DNA from 2 places in the Streptomyces sp. NPDC002537 genome. Region 2 is predicted to be linked to the other one. Evidence: riboswitches for the same ligand, from Rfam matches in the RefSeq annotation. Region 2 holds a riboswitch; the other holds the start of a gene.
The links. A riboswitch is a leader RNA that binds a small molecule or an ion and turns the genes downstream of it on or off. The one in region 2 is predicted to bind cobalamin.
Positions count from the first base shown of each region.

Region 1: linked by a shared signal. The riboswitch ahead of ACWD4A_RS31515 (HoxN/HupN/NixA family nickel/cobalt transporter) and the one ahead of ACWD4A_RS10670 (ribonucleoside-diphosphate reductase subunit alpha) in region 2 are both predicted to bind cobalamin.

Region 1 is NZ_JBSFWT010000107.1:11,186-19,274, reverse strand. It holds gene ACWD4A_RS31520 (NAD-dependent epimerase/dehydratase family protein) at 1-90, opposite strand, end outside; gene ACWD4A_RS31515 (HoxN/HupN/NixA family nickel/cobalt transporter) at 163-1,296, opposite strand; cobalamin riboswitch at 1,329-1,550, opposite strand; gene ACWD4A_RS31510 (APC family permease) at 1,718-3,253, shown strand; gene ACWD4A_RS31505 (YIP1 family protein) at 3,316-3,921, shown strand; gene ACWD4A_RS31500 (cytochrome P450 family protein) at 4,087-5,301, opposite strand; gene ACWD4A_RS31495 (MAB_1171c family putative transporter) at 5,488-6,699, opposite strand; gene ACWD4A_RS31490 (hypothetical protein) at 6,692-7,330, opposite strand; gene ACWD4A_RS31485 (helix-turn-helix domain-containing protein) at 7,327-7,812, opposite strand.
Region 2 is NZ_JBSFWT010000017.1:15,048-23,136, reverse strand. It holds gene ACWD4A_RS10690 (HD-GYP domain-containing protein) at 1-998, shown strand, start outside; gene ACWD4A_RS10685 (tetratricopeptide repeat protein) at 1,234-2,220, shown strand; gene def (peptide deformylase) at 2,291-2,920, shown strand; gene ACWD4A_RS10675 (ribonucleotide-diphosphate reductase subunit beta) at 2,993-3,949, opposite strand; gene ACWD4A_RS10670 (ribonucleoside-diphosphate reductase subunit alpha) at 4,057-6,435, opposite strand; adenosylcobalamin-variant (AdoCbl-variant) riboswitch at 6,606-6,704, opposite strand; gene mctP (monocarboxylate uptake permease MctP) at 7,284-8,089, opposite strand, start outside.

The sequences.
Region 1 (8,089 bases), on a different contig from region 2:
GAGGACGACGGGCTGGTGCCCACGGGCGGTGAGTGCGGTGACGACGTGCGAGCCGATGAAGCCCGCGCCTCCGGTGACGAGTACGCGCATGGCTCCGACGTTAGGGGCGCGGGCGGTGCCGCGCCCCCCGACGGGCCGTCCCGTCACCGGTCCGTAAGGACCTCAGCCCTCGGTCGTGGCGGACGGCGCGCGTGCCGCCCAGCGCTGTTCGACCCTGCCGAAGCGCCAGTAGGCGAGGGCCGCGCCCCAGACCACGACGAACAGGCCGACGATGACGAACCCGACGTTGTCGAGGTCGAGGCCGGAGATCCAGCCGGTGACCGCGTCGTTCATGCCGAGCTTCTCGTGCAGCACGGTGACGAGTTCGATGGTGCCGATGAGGAAGGCGACGGCGATCGACAGCCCGGTGATGGTGAGGTTGTAGTAGACCTTGCGGACGGGGTTGGAGAACGCCCACTGGTAGGCGAAGTTCATGAACGTGCCGTCGAGGGTGTCGAACAGGCTCATGCCGGCGGCGAACAGCAGCGGCAGGCAGAGGATCGCGTACCAGGGCAGCCCGGCGGCCGCGCCGCTGCCCGCCATCACCATCAGGGTGACCTCGGTGGCGGTGTCGAAGCCGATCCCGAAGAGGAAGCCCAGCGGGTACATCTGGCCGGGGCGGGTGATGGAGCGGGTGAGCCGGCCGAGGATGCGGTTCATGAAGCCCCGCGAGTCCAGCTGCGCCTCCAGCTCCGCCTCGTCGTAGCGGCCCTCGCGCATCGCGCGGAAGATGCGCATGATGCCCGCGAGGGCGACGAGGTTGAGGGCGGCGATGAGGTAGAGGAAGCCGCCGGAGACGGTGGTGCCCACGACCCCGAGGGTCTGGTGGGTGGTGGAGCCCTCGTCCATGATCTTCCCGGCGATCCGGGTGCCGCCGGCGACCAGCAGCGTCATGACGACCACCACGCTGGAGTGCCCGAGCGCGAACCAGAAGCCGACCGAGACCGGGCGTTTGCCGTCGGCCATCAGCTTGCGGGTGGTGTTGTCGATGGCGGCGATGTGGTCGGCGTCGAAGGCGTGCCGCATGCCGAGGGTGTAGGCGGTCACGCCGAGCCCCACGCCGTAGGCCTTGGAGCCGACGGTGTAGTGGTCGGGGACGACGAGCAGGTAGAGCACGCCGAACGCGACGACGTGCAGGGCGGCGATGACGGCCAGCAGGCCGGCCGTGCGGACGGTGTCCTGGCGGCGCCAGCGGAAGGAGGACGGTGTGCCGACGGACGTGTCGGCGGGCCCGGGTATGTCGGTGGGCAGAGTCATTTGCGGGTCACGCTCCAGCACCTCGTGGAATGTTCTCGTGAGATGCCGTGGCCGGTCTCCTGGCTTACGGGTTCGCTCGCGCCCGTCCCCGCCTTCCCGGCAGCCGGCTGCGGCCAGTGGCTCCGCGCTCCCGTGGGGGGTGGCGCGCGAAATGGGACGGTAACTCCCCGATCACAGTGGCGAGGGCCGCTCCGGCCTGGGACCACAGGGGTCCTTCACCGGTCTTCCCGAACACCACGGCCGGGCCACTTTAGCGCTCCGACCGGCACCTGTGGCGAGGAAGTGGCGGTTTACACAGCTGCGCGAAAGGTCCGGCAGGGGCGCGTGGACAACCCGGCACCGGTGCTGGACGCACCCCGCGGACCGGTGCTACCAGTGCAGTTGACGGGGTACCCCGTCCGGCACGAGAGAGGGCACCGCCATGGCAGACACCGGGCAAGAGCCGGAGCATCGGGTCGGATTCGTACGCCGGATCGGGCTGTTCCAGGCCACCGCGATCAACATGAGCCAGATGTGCGGCATCGGACCGTTCGTCACCATCCCCTTGATGGTGACGGCGTTCGGCGGGCCACAGGCGGTCATCGGATTCGTCGCGGGCGCGCTGCTCGCCCTCGCGGACGGGCTGATCTGGGCGGAGCTGGGGGCCTCGCTGCCGGGGGCGGGCGGCAGCTATGTGTATCTGCGGCAGGCGTTCCAGTACCGCAGCGGCAAGCTGATGCCGTTCCTCTTCGTGTGGACGGCGATGCTGTTCATCCCGCTCGGCATGTCGACCGGGATCGTCGGCTTCGTGCAGTACCTCGGCTATCTGTGGCCGGAGATGGGGCGGACGACGGGGGACCTCGTCGGTCTCGCGGTCATCCTGCTGATCGTGGTGGCCCTGTGGCGGCGGGTCGAGAACATCGCGAGACTCACCGTGGTGCTGTGGGCCGTGATGATCGCCTCGGTCGTCCTCGTCATCCTCGCCGCCTTCACCCACTTCAGCCCCGACCGGGCCTTCACCTACCCGTCCCACGCCTTCGAGCTGACCACCAATCATTTCTGGGTGGGCTTCGCGGCGGGCCTGACGATCGGCATCTACGACTATCTCGGCTACAACACCGCCGCCTACATGGGCGCCGAGATCAAGAGCCCCGGCCGCACCATGCCGCGCGCCATCATCTACTCCATCCTCGGCATCATGGTGATCTATCTGCTGCTCCAGATCGGCACCCTCGGGGTCGTCCCCTGGCGCCAGATGCTCGACGAGAACGCGACGGCCCACTCGTCCGTCGCCTCCGCGGTGCTGGAGGCGGCCTGGGGCAAGGGGGCGGCGCGGACCGTCACGGTGCTGATCCTCGTCACCGCCGTCGCCTCCGTCCTCACCGGCCTCCTCGGCGGCTCCCGCGTGCCCTACGACGCCGCCCGCGACAAGGTCTTCTTCCGCTCCTTCGGCAGCCTGCACCCGCGCCACCACTTCCCTGTGCTCGGCCTGGCGTCGATGGGCGCCATCACCGCCGTCGGCTTCCTGATCGGCCGTCATACGGACCTGACGACCCTGATCCAGCTGCTGACCACCGTCATGGTGATCGTGCAGGCACTGGCGCAGGTGGTCGCCGTGACGGTGCTGCGCCGCCGGCAGCCAGGGCTGCGGCGCCCGTACCGGATGTGGCTCTACCCGCTGCCGAGCCTGGTCGCGCTCGTGGGCTGGCTGGTGATCTACGGCTACGCGGACCGCAACTCGCCCGGCAGGCACCCCATCGAATGGTCGCTCGCCTGGGTCGGCGCGGGCTGTGTGGCCTTCGTGCTCTGGGCGCGCCACGAGCAGGTGTGGCCGTTCGGGCCGCGGGAGGTCTCCGAGGAGTACCTGACCGCGCCGGACCCCGACACCGGAACCGGACCCGAGGGCCCGGACGCGGACCCCGGACCCGGCACCGGGCCGGGCGCCGGCACCGACCCCAGGGAGCCCGCCCCTGCCTGACGGCACGTCACGCCGCGGGCCGGCCACCGTCGGCCGGTCCGCCGGTGAGGGAAAATGCCTGCATGCCTGTGACCCCCTCACCCACCGCACCCGTCTCCTCCTCCTCGCGGCTCCCGGCCGCGAGGCCGCGCAGACTGCTCTGGCCCCGCCTCATATTCGGGCTGTGGTTCCGGCCGGTCGAGGTGCTCGACGAGGCCCGGGACCGCAGCGTCTGGGGTACGGCCACCTTCCTCTGCCTGCTCTGCGGGGTCCTCGGGACGGTGGGCAAGGACTCGTTCTGGGGGCAGTGGCGGATCAGCCCCACGCTCGCGCTGGAGGCGATGGCCATAGCCGACGGCGTCCTGCTCCTGGCCAGCCTGCTGCTCGGGGTCGCCACGCACGCCATCGCCCGACGGCTCGGCGGCAACGGGCGGTTCGGGCCGACCGTGACCCTGTTCGTGGTGATCTTCTGGGCGACCGATCTGCCGCGGCTGGTGCTGGACACCTGGCTGCCGGGCGACTCCTACGCCGTACGCGCCGCCGCCTGGATCACCGCGGGCTTCGGCTATGCCTTCGCCGCCCTGCTGATCCGCGGTCAGCATCACCTGCCGACGCACAAGGCCGTGGCCGCGGTGAGCATTCAGATGCTGGCGGCGCTCGCCCTGCTCAAGTTCCCCATGGAGAACTGAGGTCCGGAAGTCCGGACCGTCGCGCCCGGCCGTCCGCGCATCGCGCCCGCACCGGAAGCCGAAGGCCCGCCCGGTGCGACGGGGGATGCACACCGGGCGGGCTCACGCACATTTCTACCTCATCAAGGATGGGTGATGCACCAAAAACCTGTTCGGCTTTTTCCGTCACCAGCTCACGGGGAGTGAAATCAAGCCACGCGCCCGCATGGTGGGCCGCCGGCGCAGCTCCTCGCGCGGCACGTCGAGCCTGAGCCCCGGGAGCCGCTCCAACAGCACTGCCAGCGCGGTTTCCGTCTCCATCCTGGCCAGCGGCGCGCCCAGGCAGTAGTGGATGCCGTGCCCCAGCCCGAGATGCCCGGAACGATCACGGGTCGGATCCAGCCGTTCCGGATCGGGGAAGTGACGAGGATCACGATTGGCGGAGGCGATGGAGAGCAGGACGGTCTCCCCCGCGGGCACGGTGACCCCACCGATCTCGATGTCTTCCAGCGGAAACCGCCGGATCGCCAGGGGCGCCGGGCCGTCCCACCGGTTGAACTCCTCGACCGCCGCACCGAGTCCGGCCGGATTCACGCGCAAGGATTCCGTCAACGCCGGATGGTCCAGCAGGGCGAGGACCGCGTTGCCGATCAGGTGGACGGAGTTCTCGTAACCGGCGAAGAGGATGAGGAAGGCCAGCGAGGTCAGTTCCTCCTCGGACAGCCGGTCGTCCGGACCCTCGCCGTCCCGGGCCGCGATCAGGTCGGAGAGCAGGTCGTCGGCGGGCTCCGCGCGCTTGCTCGCGATGAGCCCGGTGAAGAACCGCATCATGCGCCCGACGGCCTGCCTCGCCAGCTCCGGGCGCTCCCGGTCCGGGGCGACCAGCGCGTCGGTCCAGGCCCGGAAGTCGTGCCGGTCCTCCCGCGGTACGCCCAGCAGGTCGCAGATGACGGTGATGGGCAGCGGTCCGGCGTAGGCGGCGATCAGATCGGCGCGCCCGTCGGCCTCGACGGCGTCCAGGAGTTCGTCGGCGACCTTGCGCACGGGTGCCCGGAGCTTGTCGATCCGGCCGGGGGTGAACGCCTTCACCACCAGGCGGCGCACCCGGGTGTGGTCGGGCGGGTCCATGTTGAGCAGATTGGCGTCCAGCGCCGGAGGCAGGGCGAGTCCGCGGTAGTTGCCCGGCGCGGCGTTGATCTTGTCCAGGGAGAGCCGGGGGTCGGCCAGGCACTGGCGCACGTCGTCGTAGCGGGTCACCAGCCAGGCGGGCAGGCCGTCGGTCCCGGTGATCCGGTGGACGGGGCCCGCCTCGCGCAACTTCGCGTAGGTGCCGTACGGATCGGTGGTCAGCGCGGTGACGTCGAAGGGCGCGGGGGCGCCGGACGCTGCGGTGTTCTGCATGGCACCCGACTCTAGAGGGGTGGTCCGCGGCACCGGTGGCCGCGGTCTCAGGGGGGTTCGGGGGGCTCAGGAGGAGGAGTCGCACGGGCGGCGCCGGGTCCGTAGCGTTACGGACCCGGCGCCGGCCTGTGGCGCAGGCGGCCTTGACCCCCGTCCAGGGCCGCCTCGTCTGTGGGCCGCGCGCCGTCAGGGACGGCGTGCCGCGCAGATCTCCCGTATGTCGGTGAGCACGGATTCGACCAGCGGATGGCGGTAGACGTCCGCGACGCGGGCCAAGTGCTCGTGCTCCTCGGCCGGATCGGCGCTGACGTTCATCACCACGCTGTCCGCGTGCGGCGCGGGCACATGGCCGGTGGCCCGGTTGGCGAGGCCCCGGCGCAGGGCCGCCGCCTCGACCACCGCGGCGAGCGAGCGCTCGTCCAGGGAGGCCGCCCGCGCCTTCTCCACGGCGATGTCCATCGTCGCGATCTCGACGTGCCGCCGGATCGCCCGCTGGACGTCGCGGATCTCCGCCATCTGCCGGTTGGCGCGCCACTCCAGGTCGGCGAAGGGCCAGCGGCCGGCCCAGCGGCGCTCGGCGAGGGTGACCTCCGGGGCGTGGGCGGTGACATCCTGCCACAGCGGCTGGAGCCGGCGCAGTCGCCGCCAGGCGGCCACCCGCGGCCCGGCGGCGGGCAGCGAGAATCCGGTGAGGACCAGCAGCGCGGCGACCGAAGCGGTGAGCGGCGCCACGCCGTTGGACAGCCAGTACAGCTCGTGGCCGGCCCAGCTGAGCACGAAGCCGACGAGCTTGCACAGGCAGTAGAGCAGGCCCAGCCAGCAGCCCGCGGCCAGGGTCCGCAGGCCCTTGGCGAGCCAGGAGCGGCCCAGTTGGGCGGCGTAGCGCGGGCACAGCGCGCCGAGCCCGGCGAGGCTGACGCCGAAGATGGCCAGATACAGCACCAGGAAGGCGACCACTCCGGGCGCGTCGGCGTAGGCGGTGCTGAAGTCGCGGGGGTGCTCCACGGCGTCGGGGCGTCCGACGGCGAAGCAGACGATCGCCGCGGCCCAGGCCACGGCCACGGCGCCGACCGCGAACCGGGACCGGGCGGCCGCGCGGGCACGCGCGCTCTCGTCACCCCGGCTGGTCCAGCGGAGCAGCAGGACGGTGGCGCCGGTCGCGAACAGCACGACCGCCGAGTAGAGGAAGACCATGGCCAGGTTGGCCACGCCGGTCAGCCGGTCGAAGGCGCGGTAGACGCTGGGCGCGGAGAAGAGGAAGACCACGGGGACGCCGGCGGTCATCAGTGCGGTCAGGCCCAGGTCGACGTTGTCCCGGTCGCGGAGCCAGGCGCGGGTCTTGTAGCCGACGATGGCCCAGGCGATGGCGCTGAAGGTCAGGTAGAGGACGTCAAACACCGGTGACGCCCCCTTCTCTCAACTGTTGGCGTACGTGCTGGAGTGCCGGTCCGAGCGAGGCGGCGAGTTCGGCGGCGGCCCCCTCCAACGGGGCGTCCTGGCCCGGCGGCGGGGGGACGACCTTCTCCATGAGGAGGGTGCCGAGGATCTCGGTCTCGCGCTCGGTGAGGTTGTCGTAGCAGTGGTGGCGGGCGAGGCCCACGGTGAGGCCCATGCGGCGCATGGCGGTGGCCACGTCGACGGACGGCGTCCACACCTTGAGGGCGTCCTCGGTGACGGCCGGGTCCTGGTCGTGTCCCAGGAGGAGGTGGCCGATCTCGTGCAGGACGATGTGGACCTGGTGCCAGGGCGAGGTCTTCTGTTCGTAGATGACCCAGTACGCGTCGTCGGTGGTGGCCGTCATGCCCGAGACGATGCCGTCCAGGCTCATCGGAACCAGCCGGATCATCCTGCCCACGCGGCGCGCGACGACATCGCACAGGCCCTGCAGATCGGTCGACGCGGGCAGCGCGAGCTCGTGGATCAGCTGCTTGCACCGGCGTCTCGTCCGGCCCACTCGCATGCCTGCACCGTCCTCGTCCTCGGTACGCCGCCAGTAGGTGAAGAGCTGATCGTCCGCCGTGACGGTCACGGGCGCTCCTCACCGCCCGCGTCGGGCGGGTCGGCAGGCAGATTCATCTGCTGCCGGAACTGGGCAATGATCGTGTTGAGGCTGTCCTGGACCTCGGGCGGCAGACCCACCGAGCGCAGGGCGATCGCCCGGACGCGCTGATCCCTCATGGCGACGAGGAAGCGGACCTCCTCCTCCACCCGCTCCGCCTGGGAGGCGGAGAGGTCACCCATCAGGTAACCGACGGGCACGGCAAAGAATTTCGCGAGCGCGCGGAGCACGTCGGGGCTGGGGTTGGCGCGCCGGCCGTTGCGCAGCATCGACAGATACTGCTCGGTCAGCCTCACCCCGCCGTACTCCTCGGTGCCGTGGCTGATCTCCTCCGCCACGTGTCCGTTGGTGTAAGGCGCCCCCGGTGGGTGCATGTTCGCGAACAGGTAATTGAGCCGCCCCGCGAGCGGGCTGCCCATGTCACCTGCCGTCCTGTCGCCCCCGACTGCCATCTGCTCCGTCCTCACGAGCCGTCCCCTTGTCGCCTCACGGCCAGTTAAGCCCGAGGCGGCTACGGGGAGCATCCTGTCATGGGAGAGCGCGTCGCACTAGTCCGCCCAGCGTTTCCACTGGGCGAACAACTTAACCACGAGTTGATATCGGCCCTTCACCCCGATTCCGCGGGCCGTTCCCCCTCTGACGTGTGCGGGCGCCCGGCTGTGACATCGACGCCCGAAATCGCCGTGGCCGATTCCGGTCGCCTTCCCGTCGTCCCGGTGAATCCCGGCG
Region 2 (8,089 bases):
TCGTCGCCGTCGTCCTCGCCGCCACGCTCGCCGGCGCCCTCGGGCGCCCGCCCGCCCGCGACCACCTCGCCCGCCGCCTGCTGACCACCGGCTTCGCCGCCGTCTGCTTCCAGCCCCTGCACACCACCGCCCTCGGCCACTGGCCCGGCCACAGCCCGTCCTACGTGCCGTTCCTGCTGCTGCTCCTGGCCCTCACCGCCCTGTGCGACGCCGTCCTGGCCGCGGCCCTGACCCGAGCCCGTACGGGCGGCCCGTACGGCCCGGCCCTCCGCGACGAACTGCGCGCCCTGCCCGGCATCGGCACGGCGATCTGCGCGACCGGTGTGGTCATGGCCCTCGCCGTGGCCGTCGCCGGACTGTGGGCCCTGCCGGTCTTCTGCCTGCCGCTGCTGCTCGCCCAGCTGTCCTTCCGCCGCTACACGGCCGTGCGCGCCACCCGGCGCCAGACGATCGCCTCGCTGGCCCGCTGCACGGAGATCGCGGGCCACACCCCGGCCGGGCACGCCCGCCGGGTCGCCGCCCTCAGCCGTGCCACCGGCCGCGAGCTGGGCCTCGCCGAGGCGGACCTCACCGTTCTGGAGTACGCGGCCCTGATGCACGACATCGGCCAGCTCTCGCTCCTGGACCCGCTGCCCGCCGGGGCGACCGAGCCGCTGCCGTCCGCGGAGCGCCGCCGTATCGCCCTGCTGGGCGGCGCCGTGGTCCGGCAGGCCGGGGTCCCCGCCGAGGTCGCGGTGGTCGTGGAGCGGCAGGCGGACCCGTTCCGTGAGCAGCCCGTCACCGCCCGGATCGTCCGCACGGCCAACGCCTACGAGGACTTCGCCGGGGCCGCCGCCTGCGGCCCGCTGCGCGCCCTGGAGCGGCTCCGGCTGGCCACCGCCCACGAGCACGACCCGCGCGTCGTGGAGGCGCTGGCGCGCGTCCTGGCGCGGGCGCCCTGCCCGGGGCCGGGGAGCCGGCCGCCCGGACCCGTAAGAGTCCGGGCAAAGCCGGAGTGAGCCGCTGAACCCACGGGTAATGAGCGGGCGTCCAAAGGGGCATGGTTGGATGCGAAGAGAAGAAAACGACACACAGAGCACCGACTACGGGGGGTGTCGCGTGCGTCGCCATCGACGAGTGGCGGCCGCGGCTTCCCGGAGCAAGAGAGATGTGGCAGGTTGTCGTCAGGGAGGACGGCGGCCGTCACCTGGGTCATCCGGCGTGGTCGCACGCAGAAACCGGCAGGCGGGAATCGTGAGGATCTTCGGCAAGGTACGGCATCGGCCTTCCGCCTCGTGGCGGCAGGCCACCGACCGTGCTTTCACTTTGATCGGCGACGGCCGGTACGAGGACGCGGGCGCGCTGCTGACCCGTGCCGCCGACATGGAGCCGTGGCTGTCCGAGTCGTGGTTCAACCTCGCCCTGCTGCACAAGTTCCGGCACGACTGGGAGCAGGCCCGCGCCGCGGGGCTGCGGGCCGTCGCCCTGCTGGACCGCGAGGCGGGCGCCCCCGACTGGTGGAACGTGGGCATCGCCGCCACCGCCCTCCAGGACTGGCCGCTGGCCCGCCGTGCCTGGCAGGCGTACGGCCTGCGGGTGCCCGGCGAGGCCGCCCCGGCCGGTGAGCCGGTCGGCATGGAACTGGGCAGCGCGGCCGTGCGGCTCTCCCCGGAGGGCGAGGCCGAGGTCGTCTGGGGCCGCCGTCTCGACCCGGCCCGGATGGAGGTCCTCTCCATCCCGCTGCCGTCGTCCGGGCGGCGCTGGGGCGAGGTCGTGCTGCACGACGGTGTCCCGCACGGCGAGCGGGTCACCGCCGCCGGGCCCTCCTACCCGGTCTTCGACGAGATCGAGCTGTGGGCCCCGTCGCCCGTGCCGACCTGGGTGGTCCTCCTGGAGGCCGCCACCGAGGCCGACCGGGACGCCCTGGAGCGGCTCGCCGCCGACGCCGGGTTCGCCGCCGAGGACTGGTCCTCGTCCGTGCGGCTGCTGTGCCGCACGTGCTCCGAGAGCCGGATGCCCAGCGACGAGGGCGACGGCGAGCACCTCGACCCGCACGACCACAGCGAGCCCGGCCACCCCGGGCCCCTGGGCCACCGCACGGCAGGCTCCGGCTCCCTCTGGGTCCCCGAGCGCGAATGCGGCATCGCGGCCCCCGCCGGGCTGGTCCGTGGCCTGCTCGACGGCTGGGTCGCGGACAGCCCGGAGACCCGCGAGTGGCGGGATCTGGAAGAAGTCTGCTGAGGTCCGTCCGTGGCCCCCGTACCCTGTACAGGCATCCTTTTCGGGCATTTGAGAGAGGCGTAACCGCGGCATGGCGCAGCAAGAGACCGATCAGTCGGTGACCACCGAATTCATCGTGGACACCGAGGACTGCGAGGAGCGCGAGCTCGCGCACCGCGAGCGTGGCACGTCCCGTCCGATCACCGTCGTCGGCAACCCCGTGTTGCACAAGGAGTGCAAGGACGTCACCGAGTTCGACGACGGGCTCGCGCAGCTCATCGACGACATGTTCGCGAGCCAGCGCACCGCCGAGGGCGTCGGCCTGGCCGCCAACCAGATCGGTGTCGACCTCAAGGTCTTCGTCTACGACTGCATGGACGACGAGGGCGTGCGCCACGTGGGCGCCGTCTGCAACCCCGTCCTGGACGAGCTCCCGGCCGACCGCCGCGTCCTCGACGACTCCAACGAGGGCTGCCTGTCCGTCCCGACGGCCTACGCCGAGCTGGCCCGCCCGGACTACGCGGTCGTCCGCGGCCAGGACGCCAAGGGCAACCCCGTCGTGATCGAGGGCACCGGCTACTTCGCCCGCTGCCTCCAGCACGAGACGGACCACCTCTACGGCTACCTCTACATCGACCGCCTCTCGAAGCGCGACCGCAAGGACGCCCTCCGGCAGATGGCGGAGGGCACTCCGCGCTACCCGGTCGTCGCCAACGACTGACCGCGGCACGCGGCTTGAGGGAACGCCGAAGGGCCCGTACGGATCGCTCCGTACGGGCCCTTCGCGCTGCTGCTAGAACTCCTCGTCGAAGCCGACGGTGCCCTCGACCGCCACCTGGTACGCGGAGGCGCGGCGCTCGAAGAAGTTGGTCAGCTCCTGGACGTTCTGGAGCTCCATGAAGGAGAACGGGTTCTCCGAGCCGTAGACCGGGGCGAAGCCGAGGCGCTGGAGGCGCTGGTCGGCGACGCACTGGAGGTACTCGCGCATGGACTCGGTGTTCATGCCCGGCAGGCCCTCGCCGCACAGGTCGCGGCCGAACTGCAGCTCCGCCTCGACGGCCTCCTTCAGCATGTCGGTGACCTGCTGCTGGAGCTCGTCGTCGAAGAGCTCGGGCTCCTCCTGGCGGACGGTGTCCACGACCTCGAACGCGAAGTTCATGTGCATGGTCTCGTCACGGAACACCCAGTTGGTGCCGGTCGCCAGGCCGTGCAGCAGGCCGCGGGACCGGAACCAGTAGACATACGCGAAGGCGCCGTAGAAGAACAGGCCCTCGATGCACGCCGCGAAGCAGATCAGGTTGAGCAGGAAGCGACGGCGGTCGGCCTTCGTCTCCAGCCGCTCCAGCTTCTCGACCTCGTTGATCCACTTGAAGCAGAACTGGGCCTTCTCGCGGATGGACGGGATGTTCTCCACCGCGTCGAAGGCGGCGGCGCGGTCGTCCGGGTCGGGCAGGTAGGTGTCCAGCAGCGTCAGATAGAACTGGACGTGCACGGCCTCCTCGAAGAGCTGCCGCGACAGGTACAGCCGCGCCTCGGGGGAGTTGATGTGCTTGTACAGGGTCAGCACGAGGTTGTTGGCCACGATCGAGTCACCGGTCGCGAAGAACGCGACCAGGCGGCCGATCATGTGCTGCTCGCCCGGGGACAGCTTCGCCAGGTCGGCGACATCGGAGTGGAGGTCGACCTCCTCGACGGTCCACGTGTTCTTGATCGCGTCGCGGTAGCGGTCGTAGAAGTCCGGGTACCGCATCGGGCGCAGCGTGAGCTCGAAACCCGGGTCCAGCAGGTTCTTCTGAATTGAAGCTTCCGGCACGGAGTGCTGTCCTTCAGGGGTGGTGGTCGGGCGGCGGGCGGGCATTACTGGCAGGCCTCGCAGGACTCGGGGTTCTCAAGGGAGCAGGCGACGGCGTCGGCGTCGGGCACGGCCTGCTGCACGGGGACGGTGGCGGCGGCACCGGCGGAGCGCGCGATGCGGGTGGCCGGGCGCGAACGCAGGTAGTACGTCGTCTTGATGCCCTGCTTCCAGGCGTACGCGTACATCGAGCTGAGCTTGCCGATGGTGGGCGAGGCCATGAAGAGGTTCAGCGACTGGCTCTGGTCCAGGTACGGCGTACGGGCCGCGGCCATGTCGATCAGGGCGCGCTGCGGGATCTCCCAGGCGGTGCGGTAGAGGTCGCGGACCTCCTTGGGGATCCACTGCATGTCCTGGATCGAGCCGTTGGCGTCGGTCATCGCGTCCCGCGTGGTGCGGTCCCACACGCCGAGCTGCTTGAGGTCCTCCACCAGGTAGGTGTTGACCTGGAGGAACTCACCGCTGAGGGTCTCGCGCTTGAACAGGTTGGACACCTGCGGCTCGATGCACTCGTAGACGCCCGCGATGGACGCGATGGTGGCCGTCGGCGCGATGGCCAGCAGCAGCGAGTTGCGCATGCCGACCTCGGCGATGCGGGCGCGCAGCGCGGCCCAGCGGTCCGCCCACGCCTGCTCGGCGTTGGGGTAGTGGTCGGGGTGCAGCACGCCGCGCGCGGTGCGGGTCGCGGACCAGGCCGGGTGCGGGCCGTGCCGCTCGGCGAGGTCGGCGGACGCCTCGTACGCCGCGAGCATGATCCGCTCGGAGATCCGGGTGGACAGCTCCTTCGCCTCGGGGGAGTCGAAGGGCAGGCGGAGCCGGAAGAAGACGTCCTGGAGACCCATCAGGCCCAGGCCGACCGGACGCCAGCGGCTGTTGGAGTTCCCGGCCTGCTCGGTCGGGTAGAAGTTGATGTCCACGACACGGTCGAGGAAGGTCACGGCCGTACGGACCGTACGGTCGAGCTTCTCCCAGTCCATCTCGCCGTCGGCGCCCAGGTGCTGGGCCAGGTTGACCGAGCCGAGGTTGCAGACGGCCGTCTCGCCGTCGTCGGTGACCTCGAGGATCTCGGTGCAGAGGTTCGAGGAGTGGACGACCTTGCCGGGCTCGGCGGTCTGGTTCGCGGTGCGGTTGGACGCGTCCTTGAAGGTCATCCAGCCGTTGCCGGTCTGCGCGAGGGTGCGCATCATCCGGGAGTACAGCACGCGCGCCGGGATCTGCTTGACGGCCTTGCCCTCGGCCTCGTAGCGGCGGTACGCGGCGTCGAACTCGTCGCCGTACAGGTCGACCAGGTCGGGCGTGTCGGCCGGGGAGAACAGCGACCAGTCGGCGTCCGCCTCGACGCGGCGCATGAACTCGTCCGGGATCCAGTGCGCGGTGTTGAGGTTGTGCGTGCGGCGGGCCTCCTCACCGGTGTTGTCGCGGAGCTCCAGGAACTCCTCGATGTCCGCGTGCCAGGTCTCCAGGTAGACACAGGCCGCGCCCTTGCGCCGGCCGCCCTGGTTGACGGCCGCGACGGAGGCGTCGAGCGTGCGCAGGAACGGCACGATGCCGTTGGAGTGCCCGTTGGTGCCGCGGATCAGCGAGCCGCGCGAGCGGATGCGGGAGTAGGAGAGGCCGATGCCGCCCGCGTGCTTCGACAGGCGCGCCACCTGGTGGTAGCGGTCGTAGATCGAGTCCAGCTCGTCCAGCGGCGAGTCCAGCAGGTAGCAGGACGACATCTGCGGGTGGCGGGTGCCGGAGTTGAACAGTGTGGGGGAGGAGGGCAGGTACGAGAGGGTGCTCGTCAGCCCGTAGAGCTCGGCGACCTCCGCCAGGGCGCGCTCCGAGTGGTCCTCGGCGAGGCCGCAGGCCACGCGCAGCAGGAAGTGCTGCGGGGTCTCGATGACCTGCCGGGTGATCGGGTGGCGCAGCAGGTAGCGGCTGTGCAGGGTGCGCAGGCCGAAGTAGCCGAAGCGGTCGTCGGCGCCGTCGAGGAGGGCCGTGTCGACGAGCGCGTCCAGCCGCTCGGCGTGGGTCCGCACGAAGGCCGCGGTGTCGTCGGCGATCAGGCCCTCGCGGTGGCCCGTCGCGACGGAGGCGGCGAAGGAGGTGGCGCCCTGTCCGGCGGCCTCCTCGGCGATGGCGAGGGTGAGCAGCCGGGCCGCGAGCTTGGAGTACTCGGGCTCCTCGGCGATGAGACCGGCGGCGGCCTCGGTGGCCAGGGACCGCAGTTCGGCCTCGTCCGAACCCGCGCTGCGGCCGCGCAGCGCGGCGGCGGCGACCTTCCCGGGGTCGGTGGCGGGCAGATCGGCGGTGAGGTCGGTCAGGGTGCGCAGCAGCGCGGTCCCGGGGCCGCCGGTCGCTTCCGCGGACGTTGAGACCGGATCGGCGGGCGCGATGGTCACTGAGGCTCTCCCTCGCTCGGCAGAGGGCCGGGCGGGTGGCGCGCGACGGGCGCGTACGGGCATGCCTGACAGCACCAGGGCATGCTCGTAGCGTCCATCGACCCAACCCGCGAGGCCCGGACGAATACAAAACGCCCGTGCGGGGCCGGGACGGCTCAGCGGTGGGCGTGCTGTCGGCAGGTACTCGGACTCCTGCATGCGTCATTACGGCATACATGCACCGTTGCGGGACAGTTCCGGATTTCCACCGGATTCCCCTGCGACGACAGCGAGGACGAGCATACATCTAGTGCTGGCCGTCGCATGCACCACCACATGTTGTGTCGCGCGGTAATCGAGCGAGTCGAAATGTGCTAACGGGGCCTGGGGGTACGGGGGATGGCGAGGGCGCGGCGAAGGGCCGCCGCGCCCCTGTCGGGGGCGTGGCGGCCCTGGGAGACCCTCGGTGCCCGACGGCCCGCGGGAGGGGCTGCGGGGGCCCCGGAGGGTGGCTTCGGGGGCGACGGTGCCGGGGCGCCCCGTCGGGAGGACGGGTGCCGACAGCGCCGGGGCGCCCCGCAAGGGGCGCGGGGCTGCGTCGATATGCGGCTCCGCCGCGTGGGCGCGAGCAACCGCTGACGGGCCGCGGCCGCCGGGCTGTCGACGGTGCCGGGGCGCCCCGTAAGGGGCGCGGGGCTGTATCGATATGCGGCTCCGCCGCGTGGGCGCGAGCAACCGCAGACGACCCGCAGTCGCCGACCCGCGCCGCGGCCGAACGGCGCTTCGGCGCAGCGCGCGACGGCGGGCCGCCGGGCCGCCGGACGGAAGCGGCACCGGGTCCGGGCCCGGCCCGGGGCCCGGCCCCGGGGCTAATGCCCCGCCGTAGGCAGATCGCCCCGAACGCCGGCATCGCCGGCATCCGCCGTGTAGTCCGAGGCCGACGTCTCGTCGACACCGTCCGGCACCCGGAACGCCTTGAAGGCGAACGTCAGCACCACAGCCACGACCACATTGAGAACAAAGGCGGTAAGCCCGATATACCCCTTCTCCCCGATAAAGGGGATCAGGTTGGTATTCCCGAAATGATCCTGCGTGGCACTCGGCGTGTCATACGACCGCCATGTCCCGTACGCCATGCCCACCGCCCAGCCGGCCAGCAGCGCCCACCGGTGGAACCAGCGGGTGAAGAGCCCGCCGACGAGCGCCGGAACGGTCTGCAGGATCCAGATGCCGCCGAGCAGCTGGAAATTGATCGCGACCGTCTTGTCCATGGTGAGGACGAAGACCAGCGCGCCGACCTTCACCAGCAGCGAGGCCAGCTTGGAGACCTTCGCCTCGCGCTCGGGCGAGGCGTCCGGCCTGATGAAGTCCTTGTAGATGTTGCGCGTGAAGAGATTCGCGGCAGCAATGGACATGATGGCCGCGGGCACCAGCGCGCCGATTCCGATCGCCGCGAAGGCCACGCCCGTGAACCAGTCGGGGAACATGTCCGCGAAGAGCTGCGGAATGGCCAGCTGGCCGTTCTTCACCTTGACCCCGGCGGCGATCGCCATGAAGCCGAGCATGGCCAGCAGGCCCAGCATCAGCGAGTACAGCGGCAGGATCGTGGTGTTCCGGCGGATCACGTTGCGGCTCTTGCTGGAGAGCACCGCGGTCACCGAATGCGGATAGAGGA